Regions from separate parts of the Pelosinus fermentans DSM 17108 genome, predicted to be linked through region 1. Evidence: riboswitches for the same ligand, from Rfam matches in the RefSeq annotation. Region 1 holds a riboswitch; the other holds the start of a gene.

Evidence for each region. Region 1 has a riboswitch for thiamine pyrophosphate ahead of thiS (sulfur carrier protein ThiS). Riboswitches for the same ligand answer to the same signal wherever they lie in the genome.
Region 2: linked by a shared signal. The riboswitch ahead of thiD (bifunctional hydroxymethylpyrimidine kinase/phosphomethylpyrimidine kinase) and the one ahead of thiS (sulfur carrier protein ThiS) in region 1 are both predicted to bind thiamine pyrophosphate.

What each region holds. Positions count from the first base shown of each region.
Region 1 is NZ_AKVN02000001.1:3,268,764-3,278,020, forward strand. Features, by position in the region: gene FR7_RS15095 (TerC family protein) at 1-69, opposite strand, end outside; gene trxB (thioredoxin-disulfide reductase) at 493-1,413, shown strand; gene trxA (thioredoxin) at 1,437-1,766, shown strand; gene thiC (phosphomethylpyrimidine synthase ThiC) at 2,002-3,300, opposite strand; gene thiE (thiamine phosphate synthase) at 3,300-3,950, opposite strand; gene thiH (2-iminoacetate synthase ThiH) at 3,978-5,081, opposite strand; gene FR7_RS15125 (thiazole synthase) at 5,092-5,862, opposite strand; gene thiS (sulfur carrier protein ThiS) at 5,868-6,068, opposite strand; TPP riboswitch at 6,138-6,240, opposite strand; TPP riboswitch at 6,304-6,404, opposite strand; gene deoD (purine-nucleoside phosphorylase) at 6,452-7,153, opposite strand; gene FR7_RS15140 (DUF3369 domain-containing protein) at 7,266-8,810, opposite strand; gene FR7_RS15145 (sensor histidine kinase) at 8,803-9,257, opposite strand, start outside.
Region 2 is NZ_AKVN02000001.1:1,662,447-1,671,703, reverse strand. Features, by position in the region: gene sfsA (DNA/RNA nuclease SfsA) at 1-622, opposite strand, end outside; gene msrB (peptide-methionine (R)-S-oxide reductase MsrB) at 636-1,073, opposite strand; gene thiE (thiamine phosphate synthase) at 1,247-1,876, opposite strand; gene thiM (hydroxyethylthiazole kinase) at 1,869-2,681, opposite strand; gene cytX (putative hydroxymethylpyrimidine transporter CytX) at 2,645-3,877, opposite strand; gene thiD (bifunctional hydroxymethylpyrimidine kinase/phosphomethylpyrimidine kinase) at 3,867-4,676, opposite strand; TPP riboswitch at 4,913-5,023, opposite strand; gene FR7_RS07350 (efflux RND transporter permease subunit) at 5,205-8,354, opposite strand; gene FR7_RS07345 (efflux RND transporter periplasmic adaptor subunit) at 8,366-9,257, opposite strand, start outside.

The sequences.
Region 1 (9,257 bases):
CAGGGCATTATCGCCGCTGAGCAAAAGATTAATGAGTACAATACTTAACAATTGCAATCCATATTCCATCTCGCCATCCGCCTTTTTATGTAAATTTTTTAATTATAGAGAGACAAGATTTCTTTACTTTGTGCCCCGAATATAATGTAAGAAATTCCTTTTGTAAGAAAGACACTTCGCGTCCTTTTAAAACGTACAGAACAGAATCGAACCGCAGAGGCGCAGAGAACACTGAGAAAAGATAGATAGGGTAAAAAAACTCTCTATGCTCTGTGCTCTCCGCGAACTCTGTGTCCTCTGCGTTCAACATTCCCCTTAAAACTTATACATTCTAATGTAAAAAACATGAAATATATCTTATTGATTAGTATTCCCTTATTATTTATTCCCATGTAGTTTTTAAAGACTCTGTACTACGCTAAATCTGCACATGTACAAAGCATAGTACAGTATTGGAATTTATATATTTTAATACTGCAAAGGAGATTTATCATGCAATCTTATGACGTCATCATTATTGGTGCAGGACCTGCTGGTTTAACCTCAGCCTTATATAGCGCCAGGAGCAAATTGAACACGTTATATCTGGAGAATCTAGGAGCAGGCGGTCAAGTAGCTGCCACAGATGAAATAGAAAATTATCCAGGATTTTCGCGTGGCATCAGTGGTTTTGACTTATCCCTGCAGATGGAAGAGCAAGCGCTGCGATTTGGTGCAAAATCTTTACTTACCAAAGTACTAGGTCTAGAGCTTGCAGATCCATATCGCATTGTTAAAACCACAAAAGGTGATTTCATTGGTAAAATTATCATCATCGCTTCAGGTGCTACACCAAAACCTTTAAACTGCCCAGGTGAGCTTACCTATCGCACTCGTGGCGTATCCTACTGTGCCACTTGTGATGGTCCTTTTTATGAAGCATCTGATATCATCGTCGTAGGCGGGGGAAATTCAGCCGTTGAAGAAGCCTGCTATCTTACTAAATTTGCTAACAAAGTTAGCCTAGTACATCGCAGGGATGCACTTAGAGCTACGAAAATCATCCAAGACAGAGCCCTGACAAATCCCAAATTAGAATTCATCTGGAATACTGTGATTCATGAAATCAGAGGAGACGACATGGTCCAAAACGTCATCCTTAAAAATTTACTAACTGAACAGCTTACTGAAATGCCCGTCAATGGTATTTTTATTTATGTAGGCAATGAACCAAATACCTCTTTTGTTAAGAACCTCATAGAACTTACAGAAGAAGGATATATCCAAACAGACGAGTTTATGCGTACCAATATACCAGGAATTTACGCAGTGGGTGATGTAAGACAAAAACTGTTGCGCCAAGTCGTTACTGCGGTCAGCGATGGTGCCATTGCTGCCTACCATGGAGAAAAATATATAGAAGAACATTTTTAAATATAAATTTAGGGAGGAAAGAAATGATGGACGAAATTATTGAAATCACCAAAGAAAACTTTAAAGAAGAAGTGCTTAAAAGCAAATTACCAGTAGTACTTGATTTTTGGGGCCCCAGATGTATTCCCTGTAAAAGGCTTATGCCAATCTTCGAAGAATTAGCAGCAGATTATTCAGGCAAAGTGAAGTTCTGCAAAATAAATACTTCAGAAAATCGCAGCCTAACTCAACAGTTCAACATAATGAGCATACCGACACTGCACTTTTACAAGGACGGCACAATTAAGAAAACAGTACGTGGCGCAATAAGCCGCGAAGAACTGGAAGAACATTTGAAAGTGATTTTGGATTAAGTAAGAAAAACATTGGGCGTCAAAAGATATTAAGCGAATTGAACCACAAAGGCGCAAAGGACACAAAGGATTTTATTTATATTTTTTGTGTCCTCCTTTGTGTGCCGCCTCAGCGGCATTGTGCCTTTGTGGTTCATAGATCACATCTTTTTCCCTTACAAAAGCTTATAACTTCTACAAAAAAGAAGACAGCTCACAGAATTCATTCTGCAAGCTGCCTTCTTCTCTTCTTTGTTTAAATGTCCACTTCTTCGCCATTCAGGATTTTTTTCATTGTTTTCATAGCGCACATTTTACCGCACATAGTGCAAGTGTCTTCGTGTTCTGGTAAGGATTCTTTGCGGTATCTTCCTGATTTTTCCGGATCAATGGACAACTCAATCATTTTATCAAAATCAATATCAGCCCGAGCCTGACTCATCTGATTATCCCACTCTTGTGCTCCTGGCACTCCCTTGGCAATATCAGCAGCATGAGCAGCAATTCGCGAGGCGATAATCCCTTCTTTCATATCCTCCATGGTTGGCAGCCGCAAATGTTCCGCAGGGGTTACATAACATAAGAAATCGGCACCAGCAGCAGCAGCAATCGCTCCCCCAATGGCACTGGTAATATGATCATATCCGGGTGCCACATCCGTAACCAAAGGTCCCAGTACATAAAATGGCGCACCATGACATAATTTCTTCTGCAGCATCACGTTACCTGTAATTTGATTCAAAGGCATATGACCAGGTCCTTCTACAATGACTTGTACATTCTTTGCCCAAGCTCGTTTAGTCAATTCCCCTAATACAATTAATTCGTGGATTTGAGACGCATCTGTTGCATCTTGAGTACATCCAGGTCTGCAGGCATCTCCCAGACTAATCGTAACATCATATTCAGCACAAATATCTAATACTTTATCGTAATACTCATAAAAAGGGTTCTCCTGATTATTTAATTCCATCCAGGCAAATAGTAACGAGCCACCCCTGGATACAATATTGGTGAGCCTTTTCTCCTGTTTAACTTTCTTTGCTGTCTCACGATTTAGCCCAGCATGAATGGTCATAAAGTCCACGCCATCTTCTGCATGCCTCTTAACCACAGATAAAAATTCTTCCGCAGTTATATGTTTCAGTTCCTTATCTAAAAAACCAACGGCATCATACATAGGAACCGTACCAATCATCGCTGGTGAAAATTCAATCAATCTGCGGCGAAATTCCCGTGTTTTGCCAAAACAGCTTAAATCCATAATCGCGTCTGCTTTTAATTCAATTGCCTTTTTTACTTTACAGATTTCCTGCTCAATATCGCAGCAATCTTCTGACACACCTAAATTAACATTGATTTTTGTACTTAGCCCCTGTCCAACGCCTGCTGGATTAAGTGAAGTATGATTCTTATTCGCAGGTATAGCAACTTTTCCCTGAGCTACTAATTGCAGCAATACAGCAACGTCTACGTTCTCCTTAAGAGCCACCGCAGTCATCTCTTTCGTTATAATGCCTTGTTTCGCTGCATCCATTTGCGTGGTATAAGCCATTATTTTTTCTCCTCTATGCCTTTTATTATTTTTCTGATCCCATTAATCTTTTTGCCAATATCTTGAGCCTGAGTGATTTCCGTTACCATGGCAATACATTTTGCACCACAATGAACAACCTCGATCACATTGCTTTCTTTGATTCCTCCAATCGCCACAAAAGGAATGGCTATATTGTCAACTACATATTTCAAATATTCTAAACCAACTGGATCACACACATTTTTCTTGGTGGAGGTTTTAAAAATGGGCCCTACCCCTATGTAATCAGCCCCGGCTTTGACTGCGCCTTGTGCTTGCTCCGGCGAATGAGTAGAAATACCAATGATCATTTGATCGCCAACCAGCTGTCGTACAGCTTCTAAAGGAAGGTCATCTTGGCCAATGTGTACTCCATCAGCCTGTACCATCATAGCCAAATCAATGTCATCATTTACAATGAACGTAACGTCAGCCTCTTTGGTTAGTTCCCGTATGATCTTGCATTCTTCATACTTTTTTTTCATATCTTTGTCTTTTTCACGATATTGAATTATTTTGATGCCCGCAGCAATCCATTGTTTTACGATCTCAATATTGCTGCGTCCTAATGAATAGTCTTCTGCTGTAATACAATATAAATCAGTAGGTAAAGGATTCTTCCGGTTCATGCCACTCACTCCCCTTTTGCTTCTTCTTTATATAGCTTGCCAATCTTTAAACACAGGCTGATATCCTAATTGCAGGATCGCATCTGACATTTCTTTTACATTGCGAGTGTCAGAGACAGCAAACTGACCAGAGTTTTCCTGACTATCGATATGTCCCCCTACGGCCGTCTGCACACCGGCAGACATTTTGGTAATACCTAATTTGATTGCGTGATTGCGGAATTCTGCATTTTCTCTGGTAGAAAGAGGCATACCCGCCCTTGGCATAAACAAGCGAAAAGCCGTCATAAATTGCACGATGCTTTTATCATTTACACTATTTCCCGTCTCGCAGTTCCCCATAGTAGGACGTATGCGAGGCAAGGAAATACTCACTTCGACACCCGGATATTTATTTTGCAAATAATTAGCATGCAGTCCTGTAAAGAAACCATCCCTCCGCCAATCATCAAGACCTAATAAAGCACCTATATTAACCCCTCTCATACCAGCCCTGCAAGCTCTCTCCGGTGCATCTAAACGGTAACGATAGTCCTTCTTAGGGCCTTTTAGATGGAGACGATCATATAGAAGCGGATTATACGTCTCCTGATACATCGTCATGCTTTCTACCCCTGCTTCCATTAATTCAGCGTATTCTTCTTCTTCCATCGCATAGACTTCGATCGCAATGGATGAAAAATAGCGTTTTAAGATTCCCACACACTCTTTCATATAAGGAACACCCGCAATGGCAGGAGCTTCACCTGTAAGAATAAGAATGTGCTGAATCCCTGAAGCTGCAACCGTTTGCGCTTCTTTTTCCACTTCTTCCATGGTCAATTGCTTACGAGTAAAGGTATTGGTTACGTTAAAGCCACAATACGTACATTTATTCGTGCAGTAATCGGACAAATACATTGGCGTGTAAAGTAAAATGACACGTCCAAAATTCTGTACCGTCAATTCATTCGCTTTTTGTGCCATCCATTCTAAATGTTCTTCTGCTTTAGGTGACAGTAAGGCTAAAAAATCTTTTGGAGTCAATCTGTCTTTACCAATAATCCTTTCAATGTCTGCAGAAGTTGTATGTTGAAAGACTGCTTCCATATCAGCATCTGAATACTGTAAAAACTCATCATAAAAACTCATATTCTCCCCCTCAATTATGTAAAAATCCTGTAAGAGGTGATGACGAACTAGCATATTTCTCAGAGCGGCCTAGTCCTGCTAAATACGCTTTTCGTCCAGCAGCTACAGCCATGCCAAATGCCTCTGCCATTAATTCTGGCTGGTTAGCACTAGCTATGGCAGTATTTAGCAAACAAGCTGCTGCCCCCATTTCCATAGCCTCACAAGCATCTGAAGGCTTACCAATACCTGCATCAACAATTACAGGCAAAGCAATTTCCTCTATCAGAATTCTCAGAAGTTCCTTGGTTTTTAATCCTCGATTACTGCCAATCGGCGCACCCAGGGGCATAACTGCCGCTGCACCAACTTCAACTAGATGCTTAGCTACCATTAAATCCGGACTGATATAGGGCAATACAACAAACCCTTCTCCTGCCAGAACTTCTGTGGCCTTAATGGTTTCATAACCATCGGGCAGCAAATATTTATTATCCGAAATAACTTCTATTTTAATCCAATTACCACATCCTGCCGCTTTTGCTAAGCGGGCAATCCGTATTGCTTCTTGGGCATTTCTGGCCCCAGAAGTATTAGGTAATAACTGCATACCCGAAGGAATATGATCCATCACATTCCCCATAGGAGAATTAAAATCAATCCTGCGCAACGCCACTGTTATAACCTCTGATCCAGATTTTTTAACAACTTCAGGAATCAGCGCATCTGCCGAATACTTACCTGTACCAATAAATAAACGACTCTGCAGGCTTCTACCGCCAATTACTAATTGATCCATCATTTTAATCAACCTCCGCCAACAAATTTCAATACTTCTAAACGATCTTGATCTTGCAGAATAATCGTTTTCCATTCTTGCTTTTTTACAATTACCTCATTATGTTCTACAATAATTGTTTCAAGATCCAGTTCTTTAGAAAGCAAAAACTCCCACAAATTCATCTCCTTATCTACATTCGCAACTGTTCCATTTAACACTACCTCCACCCCATTCACCTCCTCAATATAATAAAAAGCCTATCCAAAAGAGGATAAGCTTTTATCAATATTTATATAAAATATATAAAACAGCTTCCCTACGTTGGTACTAACCACATCAGGTTCAAAGGGTCAGGAATTTTCATTCCCGCTCTGCCAAACGGCTCCCCCAGCCAAGTATTCAATTGTTACCCTAAAATAAAAAAGCTCATCCCCAAAAAGGATAAGCTTATATCAATTGCTATAAATATAATATTAGCTTCCCTACGTTGGTACTAACCACATCAGGTTCAAAGGGTCAGGAATTTCTTCCCGCTCTGCCAAACGGCTCCCCCAGCATTATTATTCGATTGACTCAAGTATAATACAGGTATCTCTAATATGCAATGTTTTTATTCTGCCATCGAAAGAGCAATTTCCATCATTTGCGTAAAAGTGGTTTGACGTTCTGCTGCCGATGTAGCCTCACCTGTTACTAAGCTATCGCTCACTGTAACAATGGTCAAAGCATGTACACCATGTTTGGCAGCTAGAGTATATAACCCTGCCGTCTCCATTTCTACTGCCAAAACACCGAATTTCATCCAACGTTTCCAATCTTCCGGGTCATCATGATAAAACGTATCGGTTGTTAGCACATTTCCCACTTTTGCTTCAATCCCTAAACTCGCAGCAACATCGTATGCTTTTTTTAATAACTGAAAGCTGGCAGTCGGTGCATAGGTCATACCAGCAAAACGTTGAAGATTAATATTGGAATCGTGAGATGCTGCCATAGCCAGAACAACATCTTTGATCTTTACGTGTTCTTGCAGTGAACCGCAAGTACCAATACGAATAATATTTTTCACATCATAACTTGTCATTAGTTCACTAGCATAAATCGATATGGAAGGAATCCCCATTCCAGAGCCTTGTACTGAAACTTTTTTCCCATTATAAAATCCAGTGTATCCATACATGCCCCGAACCTCATTATAGCAAACTGCATCTTCTAAAAAATTCTCAGCAATAAATTTAGCCCTTAGAGGATCACCAGGCATTAACACTGTACTGGCGATTTCACCTTGTTTTGCATTAATATGTAGACTCATTTTCTTTTACCTCCATTTATTTAAGCATGTATTAGTACCTCATCTGCATTAAATACTCTGCTAAATTATCTATAGTTTTAGCACCGATGAGGTACTAGTATTCTGCCTATTTTTAGACATTTGTATGATGAAAATCATCTGCAAACTTTTCCTGCACCTGCAAGAATTCATCTAAATTGCTAAAAAGCAACTCTACCAATTCGGGATCAAACTGCCCTCCTTTAGCTTCCTGGAAATAAGATAATACATCTTCCAATGGCCAAGCTTTCTTATATACTCGGTCACAGCTCAGCGCATCAAACACATCCGCTATGGCTGTTATTCTAGCAAAAATATGAATCTCATTACCTTGTAATCCAGAAGAATATCCTCTTCCATCATATCGCTCATGATGCTCTTTTGCAATAATAGCTGCTGCCTGCAGCATATGCAAATGGGAACCCTTTAACATATCATATCCAATATTAGCATGAAGCTTAATAATTTCAAACTCTTCCGGCGTTAATTTCCCTGGCTTATTTAAAATTTCATCAGGTATACCTAATTTGCCAATATCATGCATGGGGGCCGCTAAGTGAAGAGTATCTACATCTTTTTCTGACAATCCATATTTCATTGCTAAAAGACGAGCATATTCTGCTACACGCCGTACATGATTGCCCGTTTCTTTGGATCTTGTCTCTGCCACCTCCGCCAGACGAAAGAAAACTTCCCGCTGTGTATCATACATTTCTAAATGCAGTTTTAAATTTTCAAAAGCAGAGGAAACATTCAGACAAAAAACATCCAATAGACGTCGGTCCAGATCACTAAGTCTTTGGTCGCCTTCCATGTAAATCAAATATACATGTTCATCAGCACTTTGCCAATATAAAATAAAATAGTCTTCTAAAAAAATACTTTGTTTTGCCGCTAAGACATAATCCAGCTTGTCATGTATATCTTGAGAAAGCTTCTCGTAATTTTGTATGTGAAAATCACCAGTAGCTGCCAATACTTTAATTTCACCATCTTTTTTCCGGGTAGCAGCAAAGCTGGATACTTTTAAATATAAACTGTTTTTGTTTAGCCTTAGCATAGCAATCAGCTGCATTAATACACCAGTTGCAAAATTCTGCATCGATTGCATGCGGAAAATTTCCGGTGAAGACTCAATAATCTTCTCTAAGCCTTTTTTATTCATGGCAATTGTCAGTAAATCTCGATGGGAACGCAAAGCAGAAATCAAAGTTGTCAGCAGCTTTTGTGCTGTCAGCTCTGTCTTTTCTTTATAATCATTAATATCATATTCTACAATGACTCTTGCCTCTGGTGCTTCCCCCGGCTGCCCTGTACGTAATACAATCCGAACCAGGCTATTGCCCATCACTTCCCGAATATACTTCACCAGCTGTAGACCAGCATCCGCCCTTTCCATAACTACATCTAATAAAATAAGGGCAATATCTTCATGCTTAAGTAATACGTCTTTCGCCTCACTGGCAGAGTAAACACTGAGCAGCTCAATCTTTTTTCCTTCAAAAACAAAATCATCTAATACGAGCTTCGTAACAATATGTACTTCTTCTTCATCATCAACGATTAAAACCTTTATCCTATCAACTATCTTTGGCTCTACTACATCGGTCTCATCTGCAAATAATAATTCGTCATACATGATTCGTTTCTCCTTTTCCTCGGATACGTTCAGGAAGCTTTACTGTAAACACAGTACCAACCCCTAGCTGACTGGTACATTCGATCGTACCCTCCATTTTGAAAACAACTAAGTTATATACGATATGCATACCAAGACCAGTACCGCCGGTACCTCGGCGAGTGGTGAAAAAAGGATCAAATATCTTCTTCTGCACCTCCGGCGTCATGCCTTTTCCATCATCTGCATAGGTTAAGGTGATAATCCCAGCTGAGTAGGAAATCTCAATAGTTATCGTACCAGCATCATCTGGCTCATAAGCATGCATGATAGAGTTATTTAACATATTCGAAATGATTTGCCAAAAAGCCCCAGGATACCAATAGACTTTAATTGCCTCTGGACAAATCACATTTACCGTGTGATGGGTCTTTTTTAATTGCGGTCTCAAACTTACCAATACATCCT
Region 2 (9,257 bases), 1.6 Mb from region 1:
CCAGCAGAATGACGCCTTTTTGAGCAGCAAGTCGTAAGGCTGCGGCAAAACCCGGATCCGTTTTATTGTTAGGGCTAAAACTTTTTACCCCTTTCATCTGGACCAGGAAGAAAATGTACCCCTTATACCCCTCCTCCACTGCTTTCATCATTTCAAGCACGTGTTTAGTTCCTCGCAGTGTAGGAGCATCAGGAAACATTACCAGACCATTTTCTTCTAAGGTGACACCTTTCACTTCAATAAATCCTCGGCAATCGGCTGACTCAAAATAAAGATCAAATCTGGACTTTCCATAGGTTACTTCTTTTTTCACCATAGTAGTGTTTGTAATTTCCGAAATACCGTTAGCCAGCAATGCTTCAAAAACAACAGAATTGGGTACTTGTGAATCAATATTAATCAAGCAATTCTCTTTGTAGATGCCAATGATCGAAAATCTGGTTTTTCGCTCTGGATTTTTGGCTCGCTCCAGTATCACGATCCTTCCAGCAATAAAAAGTTCCCGACATCTGCCTGTATTTTTGACATGAACCACTTCTTCGATTCCGTCAACTAATACATGGGCAATAAAGCGATTGACACGCTTTATAAAAATACCTTGTACGATATGACTATATTTCATGAATACCTGCCATTTATTTCTCCTTATTAAACAACGGAACAAACTGTCCATATCCTGCTTTTTCTAAATCTTCTTTAGGGATAAAACGCAGTGCTGCCGAATTAATACAATAGCGTAATTTATGGGGTGCAGGACCATCATTAAATACATGCCCTAAGTGAGAATCCCCTGTTTTACTGCGCACTTCTGTACGAATCATGAAATGACTGACATCCTGTTTCTCCTTGATGACCTCTTCCATAATAGGCTTGGTAAAACTAGGCCATCCACAGCCAGAATCAAATTTATCTAAAGAAGTAAACAAAGGTTCTCCCGATACAACATCCACATAAATACCAGCCTGGGTATGATCCCAAAATTCATTTTGAAAAGCAGGTTCTGTTGCCTGATTTTGTGTTACCTCATATTGAATTTTAGTGAGTGTACGCTTTAGTCCTTCCTTATCTTTCATTCATAACACTCCTCTTTTCAAGTGCGCTTCTTTCCTATAGCCTGCCCTTATTCAATGAGATTAACCTATGTCTTTTATACCATACTATCAGGAACTACACAACCCTTGTTTTTTAACAAAAAGTCCCGCAAAGTCTTTATAATAAACTGTTGCAGGACTATCGTGTTATGTTCTTATTTTTTTATAATATGGCGAAGGTTACACGCTGCCTGATAAGGATCAGCAGAAGCAATAATCGCTGATACAACGGCTGCTCCATCGGCGCCAGCCTCTATCACACGCTGAATAGTATCCTTATCAATGCCGCCAATAGCAACAACCGGCACCGAGACGCCCTCTTTTATTCTTCGCAAAGCTGCTAAACTCACATGATCAGCGTCGCTTTTTGTCCTGGTAGGAAATACGGCGCCGACTCCTAAATAGTCCGCCCCTCCATCCTGGGCTTTTACAGCTTCTTCCAAAGTAGAGGCAGATACGCCAATTATTTTAGTAGGACCAAGTAATTTTCGTGCTACTGCTAAAGGCATATCTTCTTGTCCAATATGTACACCGTCAGCATCAATCGCTAAAGCAATATCAATCCGGTCATTGATGATGAAAGGGACATTATATTTTCCAGCAATCTGTTTTACCACCAAGGCTAACTCAAAAAAATCTAAAGTAGACACATTCTTCTCACGAATCTGTACTAAAGTAGTACCTCCTTTAATAGCCTCTTCCACTGTTGCCGCTAAATCCTTATTCCCCAGTAACTCTCGATCTGTTACTAAATATAATGAGTAATCAACTGCTTTTTTATCCATTGGAAATGACACCGCCTTTCTTCATAAGCTCAGGTGTCATAGCCCACACGGCATCAAACAGCCGCATCCGAAACGTGCCGATTCCTTCTCCTGCCTGCAAAGACTGCTGTGCCAATTCCCCGGCTAAGCCCATGATCATAATGCCTGCTGCCGCTCCCACAAACCAATCCTCCGTTGCTCCACAAAAAGAAGCAACCAATGATGTAGCCATACATCCTGTACCTGTAACTTGAGATAAAATAGGATGACCATTATCAATCAAGCAAACTCGATCTCCCTGAGCAATGATATCCTGCTTTCCGGTAATCGCAATTACACAGTTAAGCTTTTTAGAAAGGAGTTTGGCTACTGTTTTTCCATCCTCTTCATCAGCAGTCGAATCAACCCCCTTAATCTGTACCTCCAATCCAGCCAAAATCTTCATTTCCGACATATTGCCGCGAATGACCGACGGCCCAACTTCTTCTATGATTCGCTTGGCAGTGGCAGTTCGAAGACTGGTTGCTCCCACTCCCACGGGATCAAAAACAATAGGAATGCCGCGTTCTTTCGCCTTTTTGCCAACCGCCAGCATGGACTCAATACTTCGCGAATTTAAAGTTCCTATATTTAATACCAAAGACGAAGCAAAGGAAACCATTTCTTCTACTTCTCCTATATCATCTGCCATAACAGGAGAAGCACCAATGGTCAGAGTTATATTGGCACAATCGTTCACTGTCACATAGTTCGTAATATGATGTACCAGAGGCTTTTTGGTTTTTACAGTTATGAGGCTGTCGGATATTTTTTGCAGGATTTCCATTCTTTTGTATACCCCCAAATGATTTTATAAAGTAGTGATGTAAGGAGTAGAACCGGCATGGTCGCTCCCAGTACAAACTCCATGGTAATAAACTGATGATACATAATAACTCCTAAGGCCCAAACTGCCAGAGCACTCCAATTTACAAGAAGGTCTGGACGCAATTGCCTGTTTTTAATAATAAAATACTCAGTTAATAGTACCGCAAATAATGGAGCAAAAACAGATCCAATGGCAAGGAGGAAATTTTCGTACTGCTCAATATTCACCCACAAAGCGATACCCGTGCCAATCACCGTCATAAATAAAGCAATTCGTTTCTCATCCAGCTTCGGAAAAATATTAGTAAAACTAATCCCAGCAGAATAAGCATCTAAGAAAGTAGTTGTTACTGTTGCCAGCACAATAATGCCTAGAGCTGATAATCCTAAATTAGCTGCCAGCATCATAGCAGAAGGTTCGGGATTGCCTGCAATAATAGCAGCGCCTAAGCCAATCAGATACATCCAGCAGCTGCCAATAAAATAACCTAGCCCGCTGCCCAAAGCTGCACTTGTTTTACTTTTCGCAAAGCGTGTATAGTCAGCAATCAGCGGCAACCAGGACAATGGCATAATAATACTCAATTCTAATGCCTCACCAAAAGACATTCCTCCCATAGGCGGTGCATTTAAAGCGGTACTATCTTTAAATACTACATTACTTAAGAGTACCGTAATGCCAAACAACAAAAATACGGCTGCCATATTCACTTTCTTTAAGCCGTCCTCTCTGCCAAGAGCGATCCACAGAAGAACTAAGCCGCCAATCCCCATGCTCCAAAGAGAAAGCTGATCCATTCCCCACAGCATTTTGCTGATTTCATTAGCTGACCGGGCTGCCGCAATAATCATAACTGCTGTCCACCCTACAAGCTGCAGCACATTTAACACAGAAAATAAATAAGATCCATATACGCCAAAAGAAATACGGGTAGAGACGATAGCTGGTATCCGTTCCTGGGTACCAATAATACCGCCCAGCACCAAAATAATCACACCAACCACATGACCAATCACAATGGCCATTACTCCGCTTTGAAACCCAAGAGGAGCTAATAACCCTCCTGTTAAAATTTCAGCAATGGATACTGCCGCACCAAACCATAAAAATAAAAAGTGCTTAAAACCTAATGTATTATTTGTTTCATTCGTCATTTAACATACCTGCGCCTTTATATAAATTATAAAAATGATGAACAGGACCAACACCTTTACCAATGGCAAAAGAGTGTTCAATCGCCGTGTGAATATATTCCTTCCCCTTAGAAACTGCTTCTTGCGCAGAATACCCCCTAGCCAAATTGGCAGCAATTGCAGCCGACAAGGTGCAGCCTGTGCCATGGGTATTTTGTGTAGCAATTCGAGGTGTACTCAAATGCTGATAGCTTTCTCCATCAAATAAAATATCGGTAGCATCATCTTCCCGATGTCCGCCTTTTAGCAGTACATACTTTGGTCCTAATTGATGAATGAATTTAGCAGCTTCTTCCATATCCTTCAAGCTATGAATCTTTAGTCCACTAATTTCTTCTGCCTCGGGAATGTTAGGCGTTACAACTGATGCTAAGGGCAGCAGATAAGAGATCAATGCTTCTACCGCCTCGGGCTGCAACAAATAGTAACCGCTTTTCGATATCATTACGGGATCTACGACAATGTTCTGGGCATTATATTTTTTAAGACCATTTGCTATGGCTTTAATCGTTTCCGTACGGGAAACCATGCCGATTTTCACAGCATCTACTGTAATGTCATCAAAAATAGCTTCAATCTGTTTATCAATCACAGCTACATCAATATCCTGTACAGCAAATACTCCTTGGGTATTTTGTGCTGTCACTGCTGTAATCACACTCATGCCAAATACTCCATGTGCCGAAAAAGCCTTCAGATCGGCTTGAATCCCAGCCCCGCCACTTGAATCAGAACCAGCTATCGTTAGTACCTTCTTCATATAAATTCCCCCTTATTGAAATCACAAAATTGTACTTAAATTATAAAAATGATTGAACCGCAGAGGCGCAGAGAACGCTGAGAGGGAGTATAAATCTCTATTCCGCCATCTTTCTCTGTGCTCTCTGCGCCTCTGCGGTTCCTTTTTCATTTGTTTTTCCTCTCAACATTTCTTTTTAAATTTAAGCTGCGAATATATAAAAAAGCACATCCATAAGGATGCGCTTTAGCATATACAAAGACTCTATCGCTCATCCCTCCGCTGGCATTACCCAGATCAGGTTAAAAAGGGTCATAGATTTCAGATCTATCTCTCAGCCGGCTCATCCAGCTCCCCTTGACGTGAAATATTCTTTTCAGGATCATCGTAACATATCTTACTACTCTTTTCAACCAAAGTATTTTACAATTGGCTTATCCTTTGCAAAGCTGCCGCCAAAGATTCACCTAAATCGCAGGTCTGCCAACTAAAAGAAAATAAACCCGCTTATAAAAAGCGGGTTTATCCGACGACTAAAGATCGTCTACATTAAGAAACATCAACATCAATCTCTTTTTTATGCTTCTTAAATTTTTTAATGGAACCTACGCCCTGCTCAATCAGGACAAATAGTACAGGGATCAAGAATATCCCCAGGATGGTTGCTGCCAGCATGCCGCCAACAACTGCCGTTCCCATAGAATTTCTTGCACCAGCACCAGCACCTGTAGCAACTACAAGAGGCAAACATCCAATAATGAAAGCCAATGACGTCATTATGATAGGACGTAACCGTAATTTAGCGGCCTCAATAGCGGCTGCAACAGGATCCATTCCCTTATCAACCCTAACTTTGGCATATTCTACAATTAGAATTGCATTCTTAGCCGCCAATCCAATGAGCATAACCATCCCAATTTGCATGTACACATCATTTTGCAAATTACGAGCATATTGGAAGAAAATTGCTCCAAAGATACCTGTAGGGACTGAGAGCAAAACTGCAAAAGGAATACCAAAGCTTTCGTAAAGAGCTGCCAAACATAAGAATACAAACAGCAGCGCAAAACCAAAAACATAAGGAGCACGACCAGCTGATACTTTTTCTTCACGGCTCTGATCGGTCCACTCATAACCAAAATCTTTAGGCAATGTTTGTGCTGCCACTTCTTCCAATGCCGTTAAGGCCTGCCCAGAACTATAACCAGCCGCTGGATTTCCCCCCACCTGAATGGCTCTATAGCCATTAAAGCGTTTAATGGAAGAAGGAGCAGTAATCACTTGCGGTTTTAATAAAGTATTAAGTGGCACCATAGCGCCAGAAGAGCTACGGACGAAGAAGAAACGAGTACCGTCTACATCATTACGGAATTTTTGTTCCGCCTGCATAACGACTTTATAGGATCGACCAAAACGGTTAAAATCATTGACCTGCACGCCGCCAAGAAAGGTCTGCAAAGCAGTAAACACATCATTTACCGGGATACCTAACTGCTCTGCCTTCTCCCGGTCTACTTCAAAGCGATACCCAGGAGTATCAATGCCAAAAGTAGAATAAATCATACCAATTTCCGGTCGTGTACGAGCAGCGGCCATAAATTCTTTGGATATCCGATCCATTTCCTCAATGGTATTACCACCTTTATCTTGGATCATCATGGTAAAGCCGCCTACGGTACCAATACCGGGCAATGAAGGAGCATTAAAGGAAGTAACCTTCGCCTCAGGAACATGAGCACTATTCGCTAAGGTTTTCATAACTTGATCTTGAACGCCTAAACCAGGTGCCTTTCGTTCATCCCAATCTGCAAGTTTTGTAAAAATAATTGCAGAGTTGGCTTTGGCAGCACCAGCTAAAATATCATAGCCTTGAATAACAATGGCATCCGATACGCCTTGCTGAGCACGCATATCATCGGCTATTTTATTCGCTACAGTAGCAGTACGATTCGCACTTGCCGCCTCTGGCAAGCTTACACTGGTAATAAAGAATCCTTGGTCTTCACTAGGAACAAAGGAAGATGGCACCAGTTGAAATAGCTTGCCAGTTACAAGTAATAGCACTACCAAGAAAACAATACCTAAAGCAGATCGTTTAATCAGCTTTCCTAAACCACTGCCATACTTTTCTACGGTTGCCTCAAATGCATCATTGAATTTGTTAAAAAACTTTTCCAGCATGCCTGAGTGGGCATTGGGATCATGAGGTTTTAACACTAATGCGCAAAGAGCTGGTGTCAAAGACAACGCCACAATGGCAGACAATGCCATGGATACCGCAATGGTCAAAGCAAACTGTTTGTATAAAACACCTGTAGTTCCGCCAAAAAAGGCTACAGGAATAAACACAGATGCCAGCACAAAAGCAATGGCAACAACAGGACCCGACACTTCACTCATGGCCAATTTCGTTGCTTCTTTTGGGCTAAGGCCCGTATAGCGCATATGATATTCGACTGCTTCAATTACAATAATCGCATCATCAACTACCAACCCAATGGCCAATACCATGGCAAAAAGAGTCAGCGTATTGATAGAAAAGCCCATCACCATAAATGCAGCAAAGGTCCCAATCAAAGAAACGGGAATAGCAAGCATTGGAATAAGAGTAGCACGCCAGCTTTGCAAAAATAAAAATACGACTAAAAGCACTAGTACCAGAGCTTCTGCAAAGGTTTTGGCAACCTCTTTCATGGATTCACGCACATACTTGGTATTATCAACGATGGAATAATAAGCAACATCTGATGGAAATTTCTTTGATGCTACCTCTAAGGCTTCCTGTACTTTCGTAATGGTGTCTAATGCATTTGCATCGGTAGTAAGCTGAACCGCAAAGGCTACCGATTGATGACCATTCAGGAAACTCTGGAAGCCATACTCCTTAGAGCCCATCTCAACCTTGGCGACATCTTTTATGCGAATGAAATTGTTATCTTTAGAGCTGACAATAATATTTTCAAATTCTTCAGGCTCAGTCAAACGACCTTGTACCCGGGCTGTATATTGAAATTCCTGCTGGGAAGCAGAAGGTCTTTGGCCAATGGTTCCTGCCGGAGCCTGCACATTTTGGGTAGTAATCGCACTAGAAATATCACTCCCCGTGAGTCCTAACTGCGCCATTTTATCTGGCTGCAGCCAGATCCTCATCCCATAATCAGCACCATATTCCATAATATTCCCTACGCCCTTGATTCTCTTCAGCTCTTCGATAAGGTAGATACTACCATAGTTCTTTAGAAACGTACTATCATAGCTTCCCTTTGGAGACCATAAGGAAAAGATCAGAGAATTATCGGGAGAAACCTTACGAGTCGTAATACCTGTTGCAGTAACCTCAGCAGGCAGTGACGCATTGGCTTGTGCAACCCGATTTTGAGTTTGCACTGTTGCCATATCAGCGTTTTTACTTAAATCAAACTTTGCCGTCAAAGAGTACGAACCGGAGTCAGAACTTGTTGACTGCATGGAAACCATATCTTCTGTCCCATTGACTTGCAGTTCAATCAATTGGGCCATTGTCTGTTCTACAACTTCAGCATTTGCTCCAGTGTAATTACCACTTACACTAACTTGCGGCGGCGTAATCTGCGGATATTGGGCTATCGGCAGATTGAATGCTGAGATTAAACCAACTAATGTAATAACGATCGATAATACAATCGCAAAAATGGGACGTTCAATAAAAAACTTAGCCACCAGATTACCTCCTATTGCTTCGCCGGAGTTTGTAACTCATCCGGGCCGATCATGATTACAGATACAGGTGTTCCTGGCGGAGTCTTCAGAAAGCCTTCTACAACAATGCGGTCGTTTTCAGTAACGCCCTCTTCTACTACCCACATATTGCCAACTTTCGTACCCATCTTAACTACCCGTGTTTCTGCTTTATCTCCTTCACCCACAACAGTAACAAGGGTCTTATCCAGCATCTGCTGAACAGCTCTTTGCGGAATTAATAAGGCTCCTGGGCGCACTTCACTTTGTACCGCAACACGAGCAAACATACCGGGAACCAGAAGCTTGTCAGGATTGGCAAAAGATGCTTTAAAACTCAGTGTACCTGTGCCAGTTGCTAATCCTTTATCTACCTGTTCAATTTGCCCAGTGAGTGGATAGGCAGATCCATCGCTGAGAATCAGCTTCAAATCCCCTCCCCATTCTGCTGGAGAAGCACCTTTATTTTTAGCAAATTGTAAATATTCATTTTCACTCATACTAAACTTTACCATGACTGGATCAACAGAAGAGATTGTAGCCATAATGGTCGATCCTGCCGATACAAAGCTGCCAATGCTTAAATCGTTAATATCAATCCTGCCATTCAAGGGAGAAAGTATCGTTGTGTCCTCAAGATCTTGTTGTGCTTGCTGCACCTTAGCCCAATTGGCATTGGCTGCAGCAGCATTTTGCCTTTCTTCTGCCAATGAATTATCCAAGGTTTGTTGGGAAACGGCACCTTGCGAAGCAAGCTGGTTGTATCTGTCAACATCCTTACGTGTTTTCGCCAATAAGGCTTCTGCTTGAGCAGCTGTTGCCTGATTTGTCAGTAATGCGGAGTTATATTGACGGCTGTCAATGCGAAATATTGGCTGCCCCTCA